2 regions of the Delftia sp. RIT313 genome follow, and region 2 is predicted to be linked to the other one. Evidence: predicted binding sites of a transcription regulator. Region 2 holds the regulator's gene; the other holds the start of a gene.
What was found. The regulator FNR, encoded in region 2, switches genes on or off when oxygen is low (the NO sensors DNR and NnrR bind a similar motif). The targets are predictions, from matches to a motif close to TTGATNNNNATCAA.
Positions count from the first base shown of each region.

Region 1: a site for FNR is predicted at 10,565-10,578, ahead of azu (azurin). Genes of this name have one in related genera too.

Region 1 is NZ_JFYT01000037.1:65,367-77,151, forward strand. Features, by position in the region: gene BW39_RS09615 (DUF4132 domain-containing protein) at 1-2,897, opposite strand, end outside; gene BW39_RS09620 (DUF4132 domain-containing protein) at 2,921-5,917, opposite strand; gene BW39_RS09625 (DUF4132 domain-containing protein) at 5,988-8,930, opposite strand; gene BW39_RS09630 (alanyl-tRNA editing protein) at 9,323-10,039, shown strand; gene BW39_RS09635 (hypothetical protein) at 10,083-10,373, opposite strand; gene azu (azurin) at 10,702-11,160, shown strand; gene BW39_RS09645 (hypothetical protein) at 11,296-11,785, opposite strand, start outside.
Region 2 is NZ_JFYT01000002.1:95,198-106,982, forward strand. Features, by position in the region: gene BW39_RS02280 (cobyrinate a,c-diamide synthase) at 1-1,035, opposite strand, end outside; gene BW39_RS02285 (hypothetical protein) at 1,352-1,561, shown strand; gene BW39_RS02290 (cell division protein ZapA) at 1,594-1,995, shown strand; gene BW39_RS02295 (sulfite exporter TauE/SafE family protein) at 2,387-3,205, shown strand; gene BW39_RS02300 (bifunctional diguanylate cyclase/phosphodiesterase) at 3,169-5,655, opposite strand; gene BW39_RS02305 (HD-GYP domain-containing protein) at 5,652-6,998, opposite strand; gene BW39_RS02310 (sulfite exporter TauE/SafE family protein) at 7,068-7,784, opposite strand; gene hemN (oxygen-independent coproporphyrinogen III oxidase) at 7,790-9,172, opposite strand; gene fnr (fumarate/nitrate reduction transcriptional regulator Fnr) at 9,335-10,054, shown strand; gene BW39_RS02325 (hypothetical protein) at 10,136-10,423, opposite strand; gene BW39_RS02330 (FixH family protein) at 10,603-10,917, opposite strand; gene ccoG (cytochrome c oxidase accessory protein CcoG) at 10,975-11,785, opposite strand, start outside.

The DNA.
Region 1 (11,785 bases), on a different contig from region 2:
GCGGCGATGGCCGCGAACTGCGCCATCAGCGTGGCCTGCAGCGCGCGCGGCCACTGCTGCGGCTGCAGCCGGGGCCAGCGGCCATCTTCGCCGCGATGGCTGCTGTCGTAGACCACGGCATGGGTGATGTCCACGCGGTTGTCCAGGTCCATGAACGGCAGGTAGCGCCCGTGGTGGAGTTCGATGTACAGCTGCGGGCCTGCCAGGTCCAGCTTGTGCTCGTAGATGCCGGGGCCGTCCCCCACGGGGCCGGGGCGGTAGTTCCACTTGGCCAGCAGACCGGACAACGCGCCCTGGCGTATCTGCAGCGGGCCGGCGGGGTGCAGGGCATGGTTCTTCCACTGCCCGGCTTCGGGCAGTTGTGCGCCTGCGTTCAGCTGGTCGATCAGCGGCTGCAGCTCGTAGTCGGCCAGGCAGGTGCGCCAGGCCTCAACCTCGCCCGCTGCGGCATCGACCGGATGCCAGAGCAGCACCTGCGCATCGTCGGGCAGCTCCACGCCATCGTCGTTGGCGTCGAGCAGGGAAAAGTCCTCGGCAATGCGAAAGCTCGCGCCCTGCTCCAGCCGCCAGATCAGGCTGCGGCCCACGATGCGCAGCAGGGGATGCAGCAGGAACAATCTGCGCCAGCGCGGGACGGACCAGCGCTGTCCCGTCATGAAGGCGGTACCCAGGCGCGGCACCTGCTGCCTGGCGATGGCCTTGACGCCAGCGGCAACGGTCTTGAATTCGGCCTGGGCCGCATTCCACTGCAGACGCAGCGATTCGTCCTTGAGCGCAGGCAGGGTCTTGGAGGCCTTGCCCTTGTCGCCCACCACGCGCAGGCTCAGGTCGCCCTGCAGCTGCAGGCGGTAGCGCTGCGGGCCCACCTCCAGCACCAGGCCTTCGCCGCCCAGGCCGAAATAGGGCGTCAGCTCGTCATACAGCTCGATCAGGCTCAGGCCGCGCCGCTGGGCGGCCGCCTTGAGCGCGTCATGCGTGGCTTCAATCACCAGGTCCTTGAGCTTGCGCGAGGTGGACAGGGTCTGGACCTGGGACAGCGCGTACAGCGTGTCCAGCGCACCGAGCTGCTCCACGGCGATGATGGCGCGCAGCTTCTTGCTCCAGCCCCAGGCCTTCACGGCGGCCACCAGGGTCTGCACCAGGCGGTCGTCGACATGGCCGTTGGCCAGTCGCAGCGCCCAGCGCGCCTTGGGCTCACCCTCCAGGGCCACCCAGGCATTGACCAGGTGCAGGGACAGCTGGGCGCGGCTTTCGGCCGGCACATGGGCCAGCAACTGCTCCACCAGCGGCGGCAGCTCTTCCTCGGCCGTGGCCACCAGGTGCAGCACGGTGCGGGCCGCATGCTCGGACAGCGGCGCGAACAGCGCCAGGGTCTCGGGCTGGTCGTAGGCCTTGATGCTGCTGGAAAAGCGCTTGAAGCGCGCCACGCGGGCCTCCAGCGCATCGAGTAGGACCCGGCCCTCCTCACCCTGCGCCACGGTCAGAGCGCCCGGCACTGGGACGCCCAGGGCCAGCAGCCGGCCCTCGACCATGCTTTCGGAGCCCAGGTCCAGGCCCGTGCGCAGCAGCGCCTGCAACAGCGGCGCGACCCCGGGATCGGGATGGGCCAGCAGGATGTCGCGGCAGGCCAGCTGCATCGCCTTCTCGCGCCGCTGCAGCCAGGCGTTGGACTCGAAGACAGCGCCTACGGCCTGCGCATCCAGCCCTTGCATGAAGCGCGCCACCGCTTCGCGCAGCGCCCGCGAGCTGCTGGCCGCCAGCAGTTCGCCCAGCAGGGGCAGCCGGGCATGCAGCATGGCCGGGTCCAGCTGCGCCAGCAGCGGGGCCAGGCGCACGGTGGGAATCTCGCGCAGGTAGTCGGGCTGCTCGGCCAGCATCTGGTTGAGCAGGCCGATGAAGGGCTCAATGCGCGACACCTGCAATATGCAGCGCAGCAGATGGGGCAAAAGCTCCGGGTAGCGTGCCGTCCAGATCTGGCGGGCGACCACCGCATCGAAGTGGTACTTGGGCTGCCATCCTTCGATCCAGGCGACGAAGGGCGCGGCATCCTCCCGCACCAGGCGGTCGAAAATGGGGATGAAGTAATCAGCCGGCTCGCGGTCCGCCCTGCCCAGCAGCAGGTTGACCAGTTCCAGGCGCCGCTGGGCATCGGCGCCCAGGTCCCAGCGCAGCGCGATCAGGCCCGGGTCTTCGTTGATGGGCTTGTCGTCGAACCAGTCGGGATGGCGGCGGTAGAAGTCGTACCAGGGCGCGCAGCGCTGCGGGTGCGGAACGTCGCTGTGCCGCGTCATGTAGACATCGCGGATGTCGGCATAGAGCGCGCCGCCGCGCTCTGCCAGCTCCATCAGGTCCTGGTCGTCCAGGCTGCCCAGCAGCAGCTTCCAGTCGACTCTGTCATACCTGCCGCCGGACTGGACGTTCAGCTCTGCGGCCCAGTCCAGCAGCTGCATCACCCGTTCGCGGCTGATGCCCGGGTACCAGAGCCAGCCGAACATGTCCAGGATGCGGATTTCACGGTAGTCGTTGTCGCCGTCCGGCGCAGGTGGACGGGCCAGGCTGGCGCGCGCCATCTGCTCGAACTCGGCCGCAAGCTCGGGGCTGTGGCGTGGAATGTCGCCGTCCAGGCTGCCGTCAATCCTGCGCCCGAAGGGGATGGTCTGCCGCGCGAAGGCCAGCCACAGGTCATGGTCATGGGTCCAGGGCAGATCGAAGTTGCCCAGGGCGCGGATGGGGTTGGAATAGTCGTCGAAGGCCTTGCGCGTGAAGGCACCCACTTCGTCATGCCGGCCCGCGCGCATGCGGCTGGCCAGCACCTGGACCAGTTCGGCGGGTGGCAGCGAGGTGCTCAGTTCCTCCAACGTGGCCTGGTCGGTGTGTTCTAGGGTCGAAGAGGTCATGGATTCAGGGGTTCTGGAGGGAGTCAAACCTGGGCTGCAGCTGCTGCGGCTGCCGCGCCCGCAGCGCGCGAGGCCAGGGCCTGGAGCATGGCGCACAGCGATGCCTGCAGCGGCAGCGGCCATTCGGCCGGGGGCAGCAGGCGGTCGGCGGCCATGTCGCGCAGGGCAAAGCCTTCGATGTCGATCTCATGGCCGGGCTCGTAGTACGGCATGGCCGCGCTGTGCAGCAGTTCCACGCGCCAGCGCTGCACGGCAAAGTCCCGCAGGTGCAGGTAGATGCCGGGGCCATCGCACACGGGGCCGGCATGAAAGCGCCATGGCCCTGCCAGGCCGTCCAGCGCCTGCTGCGTCAGCCGTATCGGTGCCAGGGGCTGCAGCAGCTCCTGCTGCCACTGGCTGGCCAGCGGCAGGTCGGCGGGCGCATCGACCTGCTCGATCAAGGCCTTGAGGCCGTAGTCGGCCAGGCATTCACGCCACTGCGCACGCTCCTGTTCGGTGGCCTGCGCGGGGTGCCACAGGGCGATGCGGCCCTCGGCCGGCAGTTGCACCGCATCGCTCTCGGCATCGACCAGGGACAGGTCTTCGGCAATGCGCAGGCTGAACGGCTGGCCGGCCGCGGGCTCCACCCGCCAGACCAGGCCCTGTGCCACCACGCGCAGCAGCGGGTGCTCCAGGAAGAGGCGGCGCCAGGTGTCCAGCGGCCAGTGCCGGCCCAGCATCAGGCAGGACTGCAGGCGCGGCGCCTGCTGCTGCAGCACGGCCTTGATGCCCTTGGACAGCGTCTTGAGCCGCGCGGCGGCCGCCTCCCACTCCGTGCGCAGGCCCTCGTCGGCCAGGGCCGGCAGGCTGCGCACCAGCTTGCCGGACGGCGTGCGCAGGCGCAGCGACAGGTCGCCCTGCAGCAGCACGTCATAGGTCTGCGCGCCCACCTGCAATTGCACGCCCCGGCCCAGGTCGAAGTCCGGGGTCAGCTCATCACTGAGGTCGGCCAGCGCCATGCCGCGCCGCGTGGCGGCCTCGGCCAGCACGGCCTGTGCAGCGGCCAGCACGCTGGGCTTGAGCGTCTTGCCGGTGGCCAGGGCCTGCACGCAGGACAGGGCATAGACCGTGTCGAGCCGGCCCAGCTGCTGCAGCGCGACCACAGCGCGCTCCTTGCGCGTCTTGTGCCAGGCCAGGGCGGCCGAGGACAGCACATCGACGATGCGATCGTCCGCCGCGCCGGGCAGCAGCTTGAGCACCCAGCGCGATTCGGGCGCGCCATCGGCAGCCACCCAGTGCTGGACCAGGGCCAGGGCCAGCCGCGCGCGATTCTCGGCGCTGGCCTGGGCCAGCAGTTGGTGGGCCAGCGCCGGCAGCTCCTGCGGGCTGGTGGCCGCCAGGTGCAGCAGCGCACGCGCAGCCTGGGCCGACAGGGGCGCGAGCAGGTCCAGCAGCGCCGGCTGGTCCAGCGGGGCAATGGCGGGCGACAGGCGCTGCAGGCTGGCGGCCTGGGCCTCAAGCTCTGCCAGGGAGCCGGCACCATCGCTGCCTGCCGGCGCGGCCTCGCCGGCAGATGGCCTGGCTGCGTCCGCAACCGGGGCTGCGGCACCCAGATCCTTCAGGCGCGCCTGCACCGGGCCTTGCTCGGCCACCTCCAGCAATCCACCGGACAGCAGTGCCGACAGCAGGCTGCCAGACGCCGGATCAGGATGGGCCACCAGCACATCGCGGTAGGCCAGCACCAGATTCTTGTTGGGCTTGGCCAGCCAGCCGGCGGCCTGGGGCGCATCCACGGGCAGGGCAGACAGGGCCTGTGCCAGCGCCGCACGCAAGCCTTTGGAGGCACTGCCGGAGGCGGCCTTGCCCAGTTGCGGCAGCAGCCGCTGCAGCGTGTCCAAGCGCAGCGCGGGCAGCAGGTGCGTGAGCGGGCCGGCGGCCAGCCGGGCCAGGTCGCCAGGGCGATCGGCCAGCAAGGTCTCGGCCACCGGGGCGTAGCCGGCGCGGTCGGATTCGTGCTTGCAGCCGTCTGCGCAGGCCGGCAATAGCAGCGGCAGCAGGGCCGGCCACCGGGCGTCCCACAGCCGCTGCGCCACGACGGGATTGATCGCCAGGTGGCCCAGTTGCTTGAACCAGGCGACCAGGGGCGCAGCGTCGGTCTGCAGCATGCGCTCCACCAGGGCACGGTCATGCGGCCAGTCATCGTCCGAGGCAAAGCACAAGGCCTTGAACAGGTCCTGGGCCAGCAGGTCGCGGCGCGCGGCATCGGCCGTCTCCCAGCGCGATGCAATCAGCACGGGCTCGGGCAGGCGCAGCTGGTCAAGCACGGCGGGGAATTGCGCAAAAAAATCCCGCCACAGCGCCCAGCGCTGCGCTGCAGGCCGCGTGCGCTGCAGCGGCAGCTGGCGTTGGACGATGTCGCGGCTGAGCTGGCCGCCGCCGTCCTCGATGGCCATGGCCAGCAGTTCGGGCTCGGGCAGCCGGTGCAGCAGGTGCTGCCAGTGGCAGTAGTACTGCGCGCCGGGCGCAATGCCGGCTTTTGCGCTCAGTTCCCGCGCCCAGCGCAGCAGGCCGGTGATCTCGGCACTGGACATGCCTTCATGGCCCAGCACGCCAAACACCTGCCTGAGCACGAGGTCGTAGCCATCGCGCAATCTCCAGGGCTGGTGGGTGCGGCTGCCCCAGTCATCCAGCCAGGCGCGGGCCAGTGCCGTCAGCTCCGCGGTCAGCTCGGCACTGCGCCGGGGCACGCCCGAGTTGCCCCCATAGAACTGTCCCAGCGGAAGGCTGATGCGCGCCAGCGCCAGCCACAGCGCGTGGTCGCGCTGCCAGGGCGCATGCTCACCGGGCAGCTGGTGCAGCCGCTCCTGGCACAGGCTGCTGCTGTCGCGCAGGAAGTCCGCCACCTCGGCATCGCGCCCCTGGGCCAGGCGCTTTGCCAGTTCGGCGGCAAAGGCCGGCATGCCCTCGCGCCCGGCCGGCGCGGCCGTGTGCAGTTCGTACAAAGCCTGCAGGGGAAGCGCTGCTGTCTCGTTGTTGCTCATGGTCTGTGGAGTCTTGGATGATGGGCGGTCGGGCGGCCAACGTTTCAAGGGAGCAAAGGTTCACAAAGGCTCAGGCAGCCGCCTTGGCCGCCAGGGCCAGCCACTGGCCTTGCAGCGTGGCCAGCAGCGGCTTGGGCAGCCGGGCCGGGTCGGCGCTGGCCCCGTATTCCTTGCTCAGGTCGTGCACGCGCAGGCCTTCCACGGCCACGGGCAGGCCCAGGTCCAGGTAGGGCGGGAAATAGCCGTGCGACAGCTCCAGGCTCAGCTCCAGCGCGGGCAGGCGCCACACATGCTCATTGATGCTGGGGCCGTCGCCCACGGGGCCGGGCCGGTAGCCGAACTTCTTGAGCAGGCCACCAAGCTGCTCCTGCGCCAGCGTGATCGGCGCGGGCGGCAGCAGCATGCCGTTCTTGAACTGGCCGGGCGCGGGCTGCTCGGCGCAGGCGCCCAGCTGGTCAACCAGGGGCTCCAGCTCATAGTCGGCCATGTAGGTCTGCCAGGCTTCGCGCTCGCCGGGCTGGGCCGTGGCCGGGTGCCAGAGGCTGATGCTGCAGCCAGCGGGCAGGGCCACGGTTTCATCCTCCACATCGACCAGCGAGAAGTCCTCGGCCAGGCGGAAGCTGGTGCGCGCCAGGCCCGGCGCATCCTCTGCGCGCCAGATCAGGCTGCGCCCCACGATGCGCAGCAGCGGGTGGGCCACGAACAGCCGCTGCCAGCGATCCAGCGGCCAGCGCTTGCCGCTGACCAGGGCGGCCAGCATGCGCGGCGCCTGCTGCTTGACCACGGTCTTGAGGCTGGTGGCCAGGGTCTTGAGCTGCGCGGTGGCGGCCTCCCATTCGGGCTTGAGCGCCTCGTCCTTGACCGCAGGAATGGTCTTGCTGGCCTTGTTTTTGTCGTTGATGACGCGCAGGCTCAGATCGCCCTGCAGCTCCACGCGGTAGCTCTGCGGCCCGACCGTGACCGTCAGGCCCTGGCCCAGGCCGAAGTCCGGCGTCAGCTCGTCGAAGAGTTCGGGCACGCTCATCTTGCGGCGCGCGGCGGCAGCGCGCAGGGCGATGCGCGCCGTGCGTTGCACCTGGTCCTTGAGCGAGCGCGACTCGGAGATCTCCTGCACGCGCAGCAGAGCGTAGAGGCTGTCCACCTCGCCCAGATGCTCCACGGCGGCGGCCGCGCGCTGCAGGCGCGGGCGGTTCCAGGCCTGGACGGCGGACACCAGCGCATCGACCACGCGGTCATCGGCATGGCCGGGCAGCAGCCTGAGCGCCCAGCGCTGCTTGGGTTCGCCCTCGGAAGCAATCCATTGCTGCACCAGGGCCAGCGCCAGGCGGGCACGGTTGTCGGCCGGAATGCGCGCCAGCAGCTCGCCGGCCAGCGGCGGCAGGCCGCCTTCGGCAATGGCGGACACATGCAGCAGCACGCGGGCCGCGTGTTCGGACAGCGGCGCGCACAGCGCCAGCAGCTCGGGCGTATCGAAGGGCTTGATGGCCGCGCTCAGGCGCTTGATGGAGGCGAGCTGGGCTTCCAGATCCACGCCGCCAGCGGCAGACGCTGGCGATGCGGCATCTGCCTGGCTTTCTTCCGATGTCGAGGCGCCCTGCCCTGTCAGGCCCAACTGCTGCAGCCGCTGCTGCACGCTGCTGGCCGAGGCCGCATCCAGCTTGCCGCCGGCCAGCAACTGCGCCAGCAAGGGACCGACAGCAGGGTCGGGATGGGCCAGCAGCACGTCGCGGCAGGTCAGCAGCAGGTTCTTGGGCGGCTTGTTCAGCCAGCCGGCATCCACCAAGCTGGCCAGCGGAATATGGGCGGCCAGGCCGGCCATGGCGGCGCGCAGGCCCTTGGCGCTGCTGCCTGCGATGAGCGGGGTCAAGGTGGGCAGCGTGGCCTTCAGGCTGGCGGTGTCGAACGCGGGCAGCACATTGACCAGATCCTTGACAGGCACCTCGGCCAGATCGGCCGGGCGGCGGGTCACCAGTTCGCGGATCACGCTGCGGTAGCGGCGCAGCTCGTCCTCGCGGTCGCAGCGCTGGGCCATGGCGGGCAGCAGCAGGGGCAGCAAGGCGGCATCGTCGTGCTTCATGACATGCATGGCCAGCGCCAGGCTGATCTGGTAGCGGCCGTTCTCGCGCAGCTGCTTGGCAAAGGGCGCGGGATCCTCGGCCACCAGGCGGTCCAGCAATTGCAATGCGCTCGTCCGCTCGGCGCGCTGGGAGTAGGTCAATTGGCTGAGCAGCAGCGAGGCCAGTTCCTCTCGCCGGGGCGCGCCGGCACTGGCCCAGCGCTGCCCGATCAGGTCGGGATCATCTATGTAGGATTTGTCGAAGAGCTGGGGATGCTCGGCAAAGAAAGGCAGCCAGTCCTTCCAGCCCTGGCCCTTGGGCTGCCTGGGCTGGCGCTCGTTGCGGTAGTGGTCCAGCACATCGTCGAACAGCTTGCCGCCCACGGCGGCGTAGCGCAGCAGGTCGGCATCGTTCAACTGGGCGACCAGGGGCTTCCAGGCCGCGTGGTACTCATGGTTGCGGCGGAACCCGGCCGCCTCGCGCAGCGCCAGCGCCCAGTCCAGCGTGGACGTCACCTCGTCATAGGGCATGCCGGGATAGCTGAGCCAGGGCAGCAGGCTGCCGAGCACCAGGCCTATGCCCTTGTACACAGGCAGGTCGGCGCTGCGGGCGTGGGCCAGCCATTGCTCGGCCAGCACGCGCACTTCGGCAGCCACATGGGCATTGGTCAGCTCCTCGCTGCGGCCCGACAGCACATGGCCGCGCGGCACGGTGAGCCGCGCAAAGGCCAGCCAGCGTTCGCCGTCACGCGACCAGGGTGCGTCGCTGCCGCTCAGATGCCCCAGGATGTTGAGACAACGCTCCTCGCAGCCGCGCAGGAAGGTGCGTGCCTCGTCGGCGCGCCCGTCATGCAGGCGGGCGTCGAGTTCGGCGGCAAAGGCCTCGTCGCTGAGGCTTTCATGCAGCCGGTCATAGAGATCGCTCAGGGAAGCCGCGTGAAGATCGGTAGTGCTCATAAAGATGAGGAGATGAACAATGTGGGCAGCCGCAAACCAGGGCCTGCCGGGATGGAGACGGGGGTGGAGCCTGCACCGGACGGAAGCAAAAGTTCTTGATCCATCCGGACAGTCCCTCGGAAAACTCACAGATTCATGCCCTGCGTATGTCGTCAGCTTTGGAAAAATCTGTAGCGCCATCCGCAACGGCCACGCCATTGTTCCCCGGCACGCACGCGGTGCGGGCGCCGATATTGTCAGGTCGCGGGCACCGCCACTTGACAGGCTGTCAAGCAGGCGACTGCCACCGCTGCGGGCCATGGACTGTACTGGGGACTTTTCGCCCAGGCGTACTGCCCGGCCCTGCCATGCCGCCGATACCATGGACCGCGACATGACCCCAGAGACACCCCATGCCCCTGTCCCAGACGCACAAGCTCTTTGATGACGACGCCTACCTGGACCGCTGCGAAGCCACCGTGACGGCCGTCAGCCCCGAAGGCATCGAGCTCGATGCCACGGTCTGCTATGCCCGCAGCGGCGGCCAGGCCGGCGACACCGGCACGCTGACCCTGGCCGATGGCCGCAGCCTGGCGCTGATCGACACCGTCTATGCCGAGGACCGGCAGCGCATCCTGCATGTGCTGCAGACCGATGCCCCGCCCCAGGTGGGTGAACGTGTCAAGGTGGTGATCGACTGGGACAGGCGCCACCGGCTGATGCGCCTGCACACCTGCCTGCACCTGCTGGGCGTGCTGGTGCCTATGCCCGTGACGGGCTGCAGCATCTCGCCGGACTCGGCACGCCTGGATTTCGACCTGCCCGAGTCCACGCTGGACAAGACCGATCTGACGGAGCGCCTGAACGCCCTGATCGCCGCCAGCCATGCCGTGAACGTGGACCGCATCACGCCCGAGCAACTGGCTGCACAGCCCGACCTGGTGCGCACCGCAGGCGCCGCACCCCCGGGCGGCACGGCGACGATCCGCATCATCGACATCTCCGGCCTGGACCGCCAGCCCTGCGGTGGCACGCATGTGCGCAGCACAGCCGAGATCGGCACGGTGGCCGTCACCAAGATCGAGAAGAAAAGCCGCACCAACCGGCGCGTGGTGGTGCAGTTCGCCTGACACCCCCCAGACCTGTTGATGCCAGACCTGTCGATGCCAGGCCTCAGGACATCCAGGACCTGGGCGCCACAGGCCCGCTCGCCTCAGGGGGCCCATCGCCTCCCTGCGCCAGCCCCTCGCCCTGGCTACCGGACTTTCGCACCAGTTGCAGGATCTGGTCGAGCTGGTCATGCTCGACGGCGATCGAGTGCAATCTGAACAGCACATAGGGAATGAGGACGCTGGCGCAGGCCATGGCCGCCAGCGCCGCCTGTTGATGGGAGCTGTCGACGAAGAACGCCGTCAGCAGAAAGATGGCGCCGATGATCGAACCTATGAAAACAAGCAATCTCATACATTCCCTCTATTTTCCGCAATCGTACCCAAATGTGACTGACGTGAGTAGAGGCATGCGAGCTGTGGGGTTGCCCGTCGCCAAAAGACCACGGGCGGCAAAACCGTTTTCCTGCGGCAGCCCGAATGCATGCCCTGCATGCGCGACGCCATACCGCATGCTCCAAGCGCAAGTCTTCGAACTCTTTTGACTTGATTCAAATCAACCTGCCGCCCCCGATCCTGTCTATGCTTAAGGCAGCCATACAAAGCATCCATGGCGACAGACCGCCTGCCGGTCCATGGCCCTCGGATGCCAGCCACCTCACCCGCTTTTCAAGGAGAAAACAATGGCAAAGCAATGGAAGCCCGTCCTCTTGGCCCTCGCAATGACTGCCGTCGCCGCGCCTGTGCTGGCCGCCGACTGCGCCGTCGAGATCGAAGGCAATGACGCCATGCAATTCAACAAGCCCACCATCAGCGTGCCCGCCAGCTGCAAGCAGTTCACGGTCAAGCTCAAGCACGTGGGCAAGCTGCCCAAGACGGCCATGGGCCACAACTGGGTGCTGAGCAAGACGGCCGACCTGCAGCCCGTGGCCAATGACGGCATCGCCGCTGGTGCGGCCAAGGACTTCGTGAAGGAAAAGGATGCCCGCGTGATCGCCCACACCAAGGTGATCGGCGGCGGCGAGAGCGATTCCGTCACCTTCTCCACCGCCGCCCTAAAGGCCGGCGAGGCCTACAGCTACTTTTGCTCCTTCCCCGGCCACTCCGCGCTGATGAAGGGCACGCTGACGCTGGCCAAGTAAGCCGGCGACCTGCCTTGTGCGCGGGGCTCTCGTCCCGCGTTCAAACCGGCGGCACTTCGGTGCCGCTTTTCATTTGCGGGGCCAGGCAAACCGCGCTTGCCTGGCCTGCCGATCCCTGCCGCTCTGCGTGGCCTCTCAGTGCCTGCTGGTGGTCCTGCCATGCGAGCGGCCCTGCATTTCCACGCAACCCTTTTGCATCAGGCGCAGCAGCAGCTGGGTCCAGCTGGCGTCGGCCCATTTGGCGCTTTCCAGCACCAGGGAGCGCGCGGCCTGCAGGCCGTCGCCGGGCTGCAGCTCCACGCGGAAACTGCCGCGTTCGCGCTGGGCCGTGACAGCCACCACGCTGCCCAGCAGGGCGATGTCATGCGAAGGCCTGGGGCCCTGCGGGCCGTCCAGGTCCACGCGCAGCACGCAGCCGGGGCGCAGTTCGTAGGTCCAGCGATGGTCGGCATGGCCGGCCGCGCCCATGGCGTTCATTTCGGCAAGCCGCTGCTCCTGGGTCATGTCGTAGGGGCTGATGATGAGCGCCTGCTGCTGCGGATAGCCCTGCACGCCATCCAGGCAGGCGGCCATGAAGATCACGGCCGCCGCGCATGCCAGCAGTTTCCATGCGCCGCGCGGGCCC
Region 2 (11,785 bases):
CTCGGCCCAGACCGGCCGGCCGGCTGCCACGTGGGCGGCAATGTCACCGCGCAACGCGGCCTGGGCGGCCAGCGCGTCCAGGTGCAGTTCCGGATAGCCGCCGGGCAGCCACAGCGCATCGCACTGCGGCAGGCGCTCTGCGGCCAGGGGCGAGAAGAAGGCGATCCGCGCACCCATGGAACGCAGGCAGTCGAGGTTGGCCTGGTAGATGAAGCTGAAGGCCGCATCACGCGCCACCGCCACGGTGCGGCCCGCCAGCCAGGGCTGCACGGCTTCGGCAGGTTCCGGGCACGGTTCAAAGTCCACGGACCAGTCCTGCCAGCTGGCGCCCTGCCCTGCTTCGGCCTGCCAGGGCAACTGGCCCAGCGGCGTGGCCAGCAGCGCATCGGCGGCCACGTCCAGGCGCTGCAGGGCATCGTCCAGCTCATGCGCGGCAACCAGGCCCAGGTGCCGCTCGGGCAGCAGCGAGGTGGTTCCTGCACCCTGCACCCGCGCCAGCGCGCCCAGCCACAACGAAGGCTCGCGCAGGCCGGCACGCAGCAGGTCGGCATGGTGGGCGCTGCCCACGCGGTTGGCCAGCAGGCCGGCCCAGCGCAGGCCGGGCCGGTAGTGCTGCAGGCCATGGGCCAGTGCGCCAAAGGTGCCGGCCATGCCCGAGGCGTCGATCACGGCCAGCACCGGCAGGCCCAGCCGCTCGGCCACATCGGCCGCGCAGGGCGTGCCGTCGAACAGGCCCATGACGCCTTCCACCAGGATGAGGTCGGCCTCGCAGGCGGCGGCGTGCAGGCGCGCGCGCATGTCGGCCTCGCCCGTCATCCACAGATCGACGCTGTGCACGGGCGCGCCGCTGGCCAGCTCGTGCCAGTGCGGGTCCAGGAAGTCAGGGCCGCACTTGAACACGCGCACGCGGCGCCCCTGGCGCGCATGCAGCCGCGCCAGCGCAGCCGTCAGCGTGGTCTTGCCCTGGCCCGAGGCCGTGGAAGTGATCAGCAGCGCCGGGCAGCGTGCCCCGCCCCGGCCAAGGTCAATATTCATGTGTATTTGTTTGCTCCGTGCGACGCTGCCTTGAACCGGCCGCTCCGCCAACGCGGCGCATTGTAGTGCGCACCCCCGCCGTATCCGCACCCCACCCGCACCGCGCCCGCAACCAATGCTTACGCATTACACCCCGCCGAAGCAGACGCGTCCTACACATGGCGCTACGATTTTGTGAGACAGTCTGCCGCCCGCGCTCGAATACCTGAGCACGGTGCTGACGTCAAGCCTTCTAAGCCCCCCTGCTATCAGGTTTCCTCGGATACTTCCACGGAATGCGCTCACTTCGTTCGCACGTCCTACAATCTCAGCGTCTATGACCTCCCAGACTTCCCTCGACCACATTGCAGAGCGCGTGGAGCGCCTGCTGGTTCGCCACGAGGAACTGCAACGCACGAATGCGCTACTCGCCGAACAGGTGGCGGCCCTGACCCAGGAGCGTGATTCGCTGCGCTCGCGGCTCAACGCCGCCCGGGCCCGCGTCGATGCCCTGATCGAGCGCCTGCCCTCCAACCAGGGGGCTTGACCCCCTTCGCAACCGCCGACGCCCGAACGCCCATGAAGCAGATCGAAGTGCAAATCCTGCAGCAAAGCTATGTGCTGACCTGCCCCGATGGCCAGGAAGAGCGTCTGCTCGAGGCCGTGCGCCGTGTGGACACGGCCATGACCCGGATCCGCGACAGCGGCAAGGTCCGCTCGCGCGAGCGCGTGGCCGTGCTGTCCGCGCTGAACATGGCCTTCGACGTGCTGGACCGCGAAGCGCAGGAAAGCGCCATGGCCACGGCCCAGGCCGAAATGCAGTCCCTGCATGACGAGGTCACTTCGCAGCATGCCGCCCAGTCCGTGCCGCCCGAGCCCAGCCCCGAGGAACTGGCCGAGCGCCAGCGCCAGCAGGCCCTTGCCGAGCAACTGGTGCTGCGCCTGGACCAGGCCCTGGAAAGCGATGCTCGGCTGCTCTGAGCCGCTGCACTCCCTGTCTATCCAACGGCCTCTTCGGAGGCCGTTTTTCATGGCATCGGCCATGTCAATGGAAAGCCCATGCCGTTCAAAGAACTTGATTGCGGGCCTGCTCAATCGCCGTAGAATGGAGGCGTCTGCAAACCCGCCGGGCTTTATAGTTCCTTGGACCAATGCTCTATGAGCCCGGGCTTGGTACATTGCCATTCGAGCGTGATCGTCTCGCGTTAGATGAACCCAACGTCTGGCTGCCCTTGCCCCCCTGAACCCCGGTTCAGGATGACGGCCCGGTGGTCTTTGCAGACACCTGATTCCAACCCGGCGCACCTCCACGGTGCGCCGGGTTTTTTGTTGCCCTCCCCTCCCCGCCCATCCACTACCGATCTTCTGCCGCATGCCTGACCTGCTGTTTCTCGAACTGGCCCTGCTGGGCCTGTGCTCCGGCTTCCTGGCCGGCCTGCTGGGAGTGGGCGGCGGCATGGTGCTCGTGCCGTTTCTGACCTACTTTCTCGACAAGCGCGGGGTCGGCCCGGATCTGTCCGTGAAGATGGCGATCGCCACGGCCATGGCCACCATCGTGTTCACCTCGATCTCCAGCCTGCGCGCCCACCACGGTCGTGGCGCCGTGCGCTGGGACATCGTGCGCAGCCTGGCGCCGGGCATCATCACGGGCGGCCTGCTCGCCAGCCTGGGCGTTTTCGCGCTGCTGCGCGGCAAGTACCTGGCGCTGTTCTTTGGCGTATTCATCGGCTACATGGCGCTGCGCATGCTGCGCAGCAACAGCCAGCCCACGGCCACGCGCGCCCTGCCGGGGCCGCTGGGGCTGTACGGCGCGGGCACGGGCCTGGGCTTCATCTCGGGGCTGGTGGGTGCGGGCGGGGCCTTCATCAGCGTGCCCTTCATGATGCGCTGCTCGGTGCCCATGCACATGGCCGTGGGCACCAGCGCGGCACTGGGGTTTCCGATTGCCGTGGTGAATGCGGCGGGCCTGATCTTCACCGGCGCGGGCGACGCCGGGCGCCCCGAATACTCGCTGGGCTACCTGTGGCTGCCGGCCCTGCTGGCCCTGGCCTGCTGCAGCGTGCTGACGGCACCGCTGGGGGCACGGGCCGCGCACCGGCTGCCCGTGGGCCAGCTCAAGCGCATCTTTGCCACGCTGCTGTTCGGCCTGGCGGCCTACATGCTCTGGAAGGGCTTGAGCGCAGGCAGCTGAGCGCTCGCGGCCTGGGCCATTCTCTGCCGGTAGGCGATGGCGCCAATGCCGGCGCGCTGGGCCTGCAGGCATTCGCCGAACTGCTCGCGCGGCAGGCCAGGCGCACACAGGAAGCCCTGGAAGTAGTGGCCCTGCATGCGGTGGATGGCCGTCAGCTGCTCGTGCGTTTCCACGCCCTCGGCCACGATCTCCACGCCCAGGGCCAGACCCAGGCTGATGATGGCGCCGACGATGGCCTGGTCGCCCTCGTCGCTGGGCAGGCCGCGCACGAAGCTCTGGTCGATCTTGATCTTGGAGATGGGCAGCTTCTTCAGGTAGGCCAGGTTGGAGTAGCCGGTGCCGAAGTCGTCAATCACCATGCCCACGCCCAGATCGGCGATCTGGCATACGCGCAGCGCCATGTCCTGGGCGTCCTGCAGCAAGATGCTTTCCGTCAGCTCCAGCTCCAGCAGCTGGGGTGTCAGGCCGTAGCTGCGCAGCAGCTCGGTCACCCGCTCGACAAAGCCTGACTGGCGGAACTCCAGCGCCGACACGTTGACCGAGACCTTGATGGGCATGCCCTGCTGCTGCCAGCGTGCAGCCTCCTGCACGGCCTGCTCCATGACCCAGGCGCCCAGCGTGACGATGTAGCCCGACTCCTCGGCCAGCGGGATGAAGACACCCGGCGAGACCACGCCGAATTCGGGATCGGTCCAGCGCAGCAGCGCCTCGGCAGCAACGATGCGGTCGCTGTCTATGTGCACCTGGGGCTGGAAGTAGACCGCCATGCGGCCATGCTCCAGCGCCTGGCGCATGGCGTGCTCCAGCTTCATGCGCGACAGCAGGCCGGCGCTCATCTGCGGCTGGTAGAAGCTGAAATGGCCCCGGCCCCGCTCCTTGACGCGGTACATGGCGGTGTCGGCCTGGCGGATCAGCTCATCCAGCGTGAGGCCATCGGCCGGGTACTGGGCCACGCCGATGCTGCACTGCACGGAGAAACCCAGGCCGTCGAGCAGGAAGGGGCGCTCCATCTCCTGCAGGATGCGCTTGGCCACCGAAGCGGCCAGCTCGGCGTTGCAGCCCTGCAGATAGAGCACGAACTCGTCGCCACCCAGGCGGCACAGGATGTCCACGGGCCGCATGCAGTCGCTCAGGCGCTGCGCAACCAGCTTGAGCACGCGGTCGCCGAACTGGTGGCCCAGCGAGTCGTTGATGATCTTGAAGCGGTCCAGGTCGATGAACAGGATGCTGAACACCGTGCCGCCTGCGCGCGCGGCCTCGATGGCTGCATCCACGCGTTCCGTCAGGTTCAGGCGGTTGGGCAGGCCGGTGAGCGCGTCGCTGTAGGCCAGCTGTTCAATGCGCTGCTGGGCCACGCGCTGCTGCGTGAGGTCGCGCATGAAGCCGATGCTCTGCACCACGTCGCCCTGCGCGTTGCGCAGCGGCACCCAGGACAGGCGCACGGCGCAGCGCGCGCCGCCGGCCTGGCGCAGCCACAGGTCGCCCTCCCAGAAGCCGCCCTGGTGCCACTGGATGCGGGCCAGGTCGCCCAGGGTGTCGGCCTGGCCTTCGGAGGCCTCGAACAGCGACTCCACCGTGCGCCCCTGCACGGGCATGCCGCCCAGCAGGCGTTCGCAGGCCGGGTTGGTGCGGGCCACATCCATGTAGCCGTCGGCAATGAAGATGCCGTCCAGGCTGGACTCGAAGACGCGCGCGGCCAGCTCCAGGCCCGCCTGGGTCTGGGCCTCGGCCGTGATGTCGCGAAAGGAAAAGATCCGCCCCATGGGCAGGCCCCGGCGCAGCTGGGGCACGGCGCGGCGCTCCAGGATGCGTCCGTCGCGCAGGTCCAGCACGTCGGCCGCCTCCATCAGGGGCTGGGCCGACAGCAGCTTCAACTGGCGCGCATAGGATTCGGCATCGCGCACCTGGCTGGCCAGGTGGTCGAGGATGGCCACGTCGTTGCGGCGCACCAGCAGCGCCTCGGGAATGCCCCAGAGCGTGGCAAAGCGGTGGTTGAAGGCGCGGATGCGGCCATCGGGATCGCAGACCAGGATGGCGTCGGCCGCGGACTCCAGCGTGGCGCGCAGCTCGCCCAGCAGGCTCTCGAACTCGGCCTCGTGCAAGGCCTGCTCGCGCCGGTCCAGCATGCTGACCAGCAGCACCTCGCCATCGAGCGCGCGCACGCGCATCTCCACGGGCGCCAGCTGGCCATCGGCGCGGCGCACCTCGGCAATGAACTGGGCTCCGGCCTGCCAGTTGAAGGGATCGCTCCAGAAAGCCTGCTGCTGCGGCGTGGCGGCCAGCACCTGCACGGGCAGGCCCGGGGCCGCATCGGCCTCATAGCCGGTGACGGATTCGCTGGCGGCGTTGGCGCGCAGCACCTTCAGGGTGCGCGCATCGATCAGCCACAGGGCCTCCTGCAGTGCATCGAGCAGGCGGGGCCAGGCGCGGTTGAGCGCTTGCTTGTTCAAGACGCCACCTTCGGTGGATCCAACTCCACCGCCCGTTCAAAGTAATAGCAGACACGCCGGCGCGGCGACAGGTAGTCCAGCGCATCGCGCGGCAGTTGCGCGGGCGCCACTCCCCGGCGTATGCCCAGCTCGGGAAACAGCTCCAGCGCCAGCACGGGCGCCTGCGCGGCCGGCACGCCGGCATCGTGCACCATCACCGAGGGCTTGAGCGGGCGTGATGCATTCACGGACATGACCATGGCATGGCGCCCGTCGGTCAGCTCCACCACCGAGCCCGGGGGGAACACACCCATCATGCGGATGAAGCCATTGAGCACGGGCGCGGCGAACTTGTCGCGCAGCCGGCTGAACAGCATGGACAGGGCCTCGTGCGGCGTATGCGGCGTCTGTGCATCGCCGGGATTGCACAGGCGATCGTAGCTGTTGACCAGGGCCAGGATCTGGCCCGTGAGCTCCATGTCTTCGGCCACCAGGCTCAGCGGGAACCCCGTGCCGTCGGCCCATTCATGGTGCTGGGCGATGGCCGTGGTGACCTGGGCCGACAGGCCCATGCGCATGGCAATGGCCACGGATTCGCCCACATGGCGCTCGTAGCGCTCGCGCAGGGCGTCGGGCACGGAAGGCTCCAGGGCCAGGCCGTGCATGCCTTCGACACCGGCCACGGGCTTGCCCGCGTCATGCAGCAGCGCCGCCAGGCCCAGGTCGCGCAGCAGCGATTCCCGCAGGCCCAGGGCCCGGCCCAGCAGCAGGCTGAGCACGGTCACGTTGACGGCATGCACGCTCTGGCTGCTGCCCACGCCATCGGACAGCAGGTGAATGGCCACGTCCTGCGGGCCCGCCAGTTCGGCCAGGCAGCCATCGACCAGGGCCTCGGTGGGCATGCGCGCCTGCTCGGGCGCGCTGGCAATGGTGGTCTCTATGGCCACATAGCCACGCTCCACCTTCTGAAAGCGCGCATTGCAGTCCTCCAGCCGGCCGCGCCAGTCGGGCACGGACAGCAGCAACGGTGCTGGAGCAGGTTCGGTGGGTGCAGGCTCGGGGGCCACCACGACGGGCGGCAGCTCCTGCGGCGGCGGGGTGCGCACCTCGGCGGGCCAGGTGTCGCTTTTGTGCGGGACACAGCGCACCACCTCCAGGCCCAGGGATTTCAGGGTCTGGATCTGTGCGCTGGAGGTGATCTTGAAGCTGCTGACCGGAAAGGGATGGTTCAGCCACCCAACATCGAGCTGGACAAACATGCCCGGACGGAGGTCTCGGATATCGATGAGGACGGAATGGTTCACGCGCGGCAACGGCCCCGAGGCTGAAGGAATCGGCAATATGTAAGCCGATGATTCGGGCATTATCTCCAGTTCTGAGGGCCTCGCAGCCAATCCGCGACCCCAGGTGCCAAGTCTGGCCTCAGCTGTTGCTCAACGGCACCAGAGGCTGGGCTTGTAGATCAGGTCCATCCACAGCGCCCAGACGGCCACGCCCACCAGCATCAGGCCGGCCAGGCGCGTGCCCCATTCGGCGCGCAGGCCGTTCAGGCGCTGCCGGCCCAGCCGCCACAGCCAGGGGCCGGCCACCAGCCACAGCCCGCTGCCCACGCCAAAGGCCGCCATGGCCAGCGCGCCCTGCAACGGGCCGCCGCTGAGCGCGGCGACCAGCACGGCCGAATACAGCAGTCCGCAAGGCATGAGCGCCCAGGCATAGCCTGCCGCCAGCGTACCGCCCGGCGCCGACACCCAGGGCTGCACGCGCCGCCAGGCGGCGCGACCGGCAGACTCCAGCCAGGCGGGCTGGCGGGCCTGCACCATCATGGCCAGGCCCCAGGCCATCACGGCGACATGGGTCAGCGTCCAGAACGGCTGCAGCGCCGTGGTCTGGCTGGTGAGCCAGGACAGGCTCTCCATGGCCAGGGCCGAGGCAGCGCCCAGGCTGGCATAGCCGGCCAGACGGCCGCCGTGGAACAGCGCCGTGCGCAGCCACAGCCGGCTTTGCAATCCATGCACGGCCACCACCTGCGAGCCGCCGCCCTGCCCCGCCCCGCCCGTGACCACGCCGCAGGGCGCAGCGCACATGGCAAGGCAATGGGGCCCGCCGACGAGCCCCATGATCAAAGCGGTCCAGAGCAGCGACAACAGCATGGGGCCTAGATGATCCTCGAAAACCGCGCCCGGTTCTTGTCCGCCTGCAGATATCGGTCAAACAGCATGGCCACGCCGCGCACGAAGTACCAGCCCATGGGCGTGACCTGGAAGCCCTCGTCGCTGATCTGCACCAGGCCCTTGGCCTGCAGGTCCTCCAGGGCCGCCATCTCGGGCGCGAAGTACTCGCGAAAGCCTAGCAGCCAGGCCTGCTCCATGGGCTCGAACAGCACGGCGCCCTGGCACATGATGGCCATGATGACGGCGCGGCGCACCAGGTCGTCGCGCGACAGCGCCAGGCCCCGCACCACGGGCAGGTGGCTGGCGTCGATGGCGTCGTAGTACTCCTCCAGCGTCTTGGCGTTCTGGCTGTAGCTGGCGCCCACCTTGCCGATGGCCGACACGCCCAGCGCGATCAGGTCGCAGTCGGGCTGGGTGCTGTAGCCCTGGAAGTTGCGGTGCAGCCGGCCCTGGCGCTTGGCCACGGCCAGCGAGTCCTCCGGCAGGGCGAAGTGGTCCATGCCCACATAGACATAGCCACCGTCCATGAACGCGGCGATGGAACGCGACAGCATGGCCAGCTTGTCGGCCCCCTGGGGCAGATCCTCGGCCGCAATGCGCCGCTGCGGCTTGAAGCGCTCGGGCAGGTGGGCATAGGCATAGAGCGCGATGCGGTCGGGCCGCAGCGCGTTGACCTGGGCCAGCGTGCGCTCGAAGGATTCGGGCGTCTGCTTGGGCAGGCCGTAGATCAGGTCCACGTTGATGGAGGCAAAGCCCAGCTGCCGCGCGGCCGCCACCAGCTCGAACACCTGCTCGGCCGGCTGCACGCGGTGCACCGCGATCTGCACCTGCTCGTCGAAGTCCTGCACGCCGAAGCTCAGGCGGTTGAAGCCCAGCTCCTTGAGCACGACCAGGCGCTCGACGCTGACGGTGCGCGGATCGACCTCGATGGAGTACTCGCCACCCGGCTCCAGCTTGAAATGCTCGCGCAACAGGCCCATCAGCGTGCGCAGCTCGTCGTCGGAGAAGAAGGTGGGCGTGCCGCCGCCCAGGTGCAGCTGGCTGACGGTCTGGCCCTTGCCGCAATGGGCCGTGTGCAAGGCCATCTCGCGCGCCAGATAGTCCAGGTAGACGGCGGCGCGATCGTGGTGGCGCGTCACGATCTTGTTGCAGGCGCAGTAGTAGCAGAGCGACTCGCAAAAAGGCACGTGCACATACAGCGACAAAGGCGTGGCACGCGCTGCGGTACTCGATTTGCGTTGTTGCAGCGCCAGGATATAGTCCTCTGCACCAAAGGCCTCGACAAAGCGGTCGGCGGTAGGGAACGAGGTGTATCGGGGCCCCGGTACGTCAAAGCGACGCAGCAGCTCTGGGGTGACAGCGGTCATGGGTTTTTTCCTCTAATACCTCGACTGTGCCGCAGCACATCGGTCATGTCCTTGACTCATATCAAGAGTTGTTTGAGGGACTGCTGCGACAATTTGATCCAACTCATCGCAATCCACGAGGTCACCGCCGGCACGCTGTGTGCCGCTGATGTTTATCACTCCATGAACCTTCAGACCATCAAAGCCTCCTGCTCCAACTGCAACCTGCGCGAACTGTGCATGCCCATGGGCCTGGATGCCGAGCAGATGCAGCGCATCGACGACATCGTGGCCACGCGCCGCAAGGTCAAGCGCGGAGGCCTGCTGTTTCGCAACGGCGAGACATTCACCTCGCTGTACGCCATCCGCACCGGCTTCTTCAAGACCTGCGTGGCCACCGAGGATGGACGCGACCAGGTCACGGGCTTTCAGATGGCCGGCGAGATCATCGGCCTGGACGGCATCGTCAACGACCACCACACCTGCGATGCCGTCGCGCTGGAAGACGCCGAAGTCTGCGTCATGCCCTTCGACAAGCTGGAAGACCTGTCGCGCGAGGTCACGGCCCTGCAAAACCATGTGCACAAGGTCATGAGCCGCGAGATCGTGCGCGAACACGGCGTGATGCTGCTGCTGGGCAGCATGCGCGCCGAAGAGCGCCTGGCCGCCTTCGTGCTCAACCTGGTGCAGCGCCTGCATGCGCGGGGCTTTTCCAAGTCCGAACTGGTGCTGCGCATGACGCGCGAGGAAATCGGCAGCTACCTGGGCCTGAAGCTGGAGACGGTGAGCCGCACCTTCTCCAAGTTCGCGGACGACAACATCATCGAGGTGCGCCAGCGCCATCTGCGCATCCTGGACACGGAGGCGCTCAAGCGCATCGTCAACAGCCAGCAGTGCCAGTGAGGCTGCAAGGGCGGCAAGCATTCATCCGCCAATGAACAAGGCCCGCGACAGCGGGCCTTGTTCATTGCGGCGGGCTCTCGCTCAGTCCCGCCCCAGCCCCTGCATGGCCAGGTCCGGGTCGGGCTCGGAGACCACGCCGTCATTGAGATCGCGGGCCGAGCGGCCCAGCATGGTGGTCATCAGGCTGGAGAGCATGGTCACGCCCCAGAAGGCGAAGAAGGCCAGCGTGTAGATGCCCTGGCGCGACCAGCCCAGGTCGCCGAGCCAATGCAGCTCCAGGGGGTCCACAAAGGCAAAAACCAGCATCTCCATCACGGCGGCTGCCAGAAAGGCAGGCCAGGCAATCCACATCCAGCGTTGGGCCAACATCAGCGATCTCCTTGTGCTGTCGAGGGGTCGCCTTCATTGTGCGCCGCGCCAACGCATGGCGCCAAGCCCCGCAGCGCCCTGCACGCCTGTAGGAAACCCTCACCCGTCGCGCATGCCGGAGATGCGATCCGCCATGCAAAAAGGCCGCGACTGCGGCCTCTTGCAGGGGTGCACGGCGATCAGCGGTCCGTGGGGTGATCGTGCGCGGGCGTGGCCGCATGGTTGCGGCCGGTGACGGCGGGCGCCATGCTCTTGGGCACTTCGCGCACGCCATCGGCACGCTCGTTGATCGTGATGCCGTTGCGGTAGTAGTCGGGGTCGATCACGGGATCGGCGCCATTGATGGCGATGATGGCCGTGATCACGGCAGCGACCACCACGGCCGCCGGGCCGGCCACCACCAGCCAGACATGGCCGAACTTCCACCAGGGCTTGCCGGCGTCGGGGTGCGAGGGAGCCTGCGCGGGCGCGGACACTGCGGGACTGGAAGACATGGGAAACCTCTTTCTTTCAGGCGGCAGGCGCGGACCTTGCCGCGCCTGCCAGGAACATCACCGGGGCACCAGGAAGACGGCCTTTTCGGACGCGCGTCCCGCGCCCGAATGCACGGCATCGATATCGAAGAATACGGTGTGCGAGCCCGGCTCGGCCGAACCGTAGGGAATCTGCAGGCGCGCCGCAATGCCGCGCGTCTCGGCCGGGCCGACCTCGACTTCCTGCTCGGACGCCAGCTCCAGCCCATCGAGGCCGTGGGCGCTGATGCGGTAGCGCTGGGCCTGCTCGGTGGCATTCATGATCTGCAGGCGGTAGACATTCTCCAGCTTGCCGCCCGCCACGATGCGCGACAGCGAGGCGCGGTCGCGGATCACGTCCACCTTGACCGACTGGCGCAGCGCCAGGCTCACGATCATGGCCACGCTCAAGCCGATCAGCACGGCCGAGTAGATCAGCACGCGCGGACGGAAGATGCGGCGCAGCACCTGGGCACGCCGCCACAGGCCGGCCATGGCGTTCTGCGTGGTCAGGCGGATCAGGCCGCGCGGGTACTCCATCTTGTCCATGATGGAATTGCAGGCGTCTATGCACAGGCCGCAGCCAATGCATTCGTATTGCAGACCGTTGCGGATGTCGATGCCCACGGGGCAGACCTGCACGCACATCTTGCAGTCGATGCAGTCGCCCAGGCCCTGGGCCTTGTAGTCCACCTTCTTGGTGCGCGGCGCACGCGGCTCGCCCCGGCCCGTGTCGTAGCTGACGATCATGGTGTCCCGGTCGAACATGGCGCTCTGAAAGCGCGCATAGGGGCACATGTACTTGCAGACCTGCTCGCGCATGTAGCCCGCGTTGCCATAGGTGGCAAAG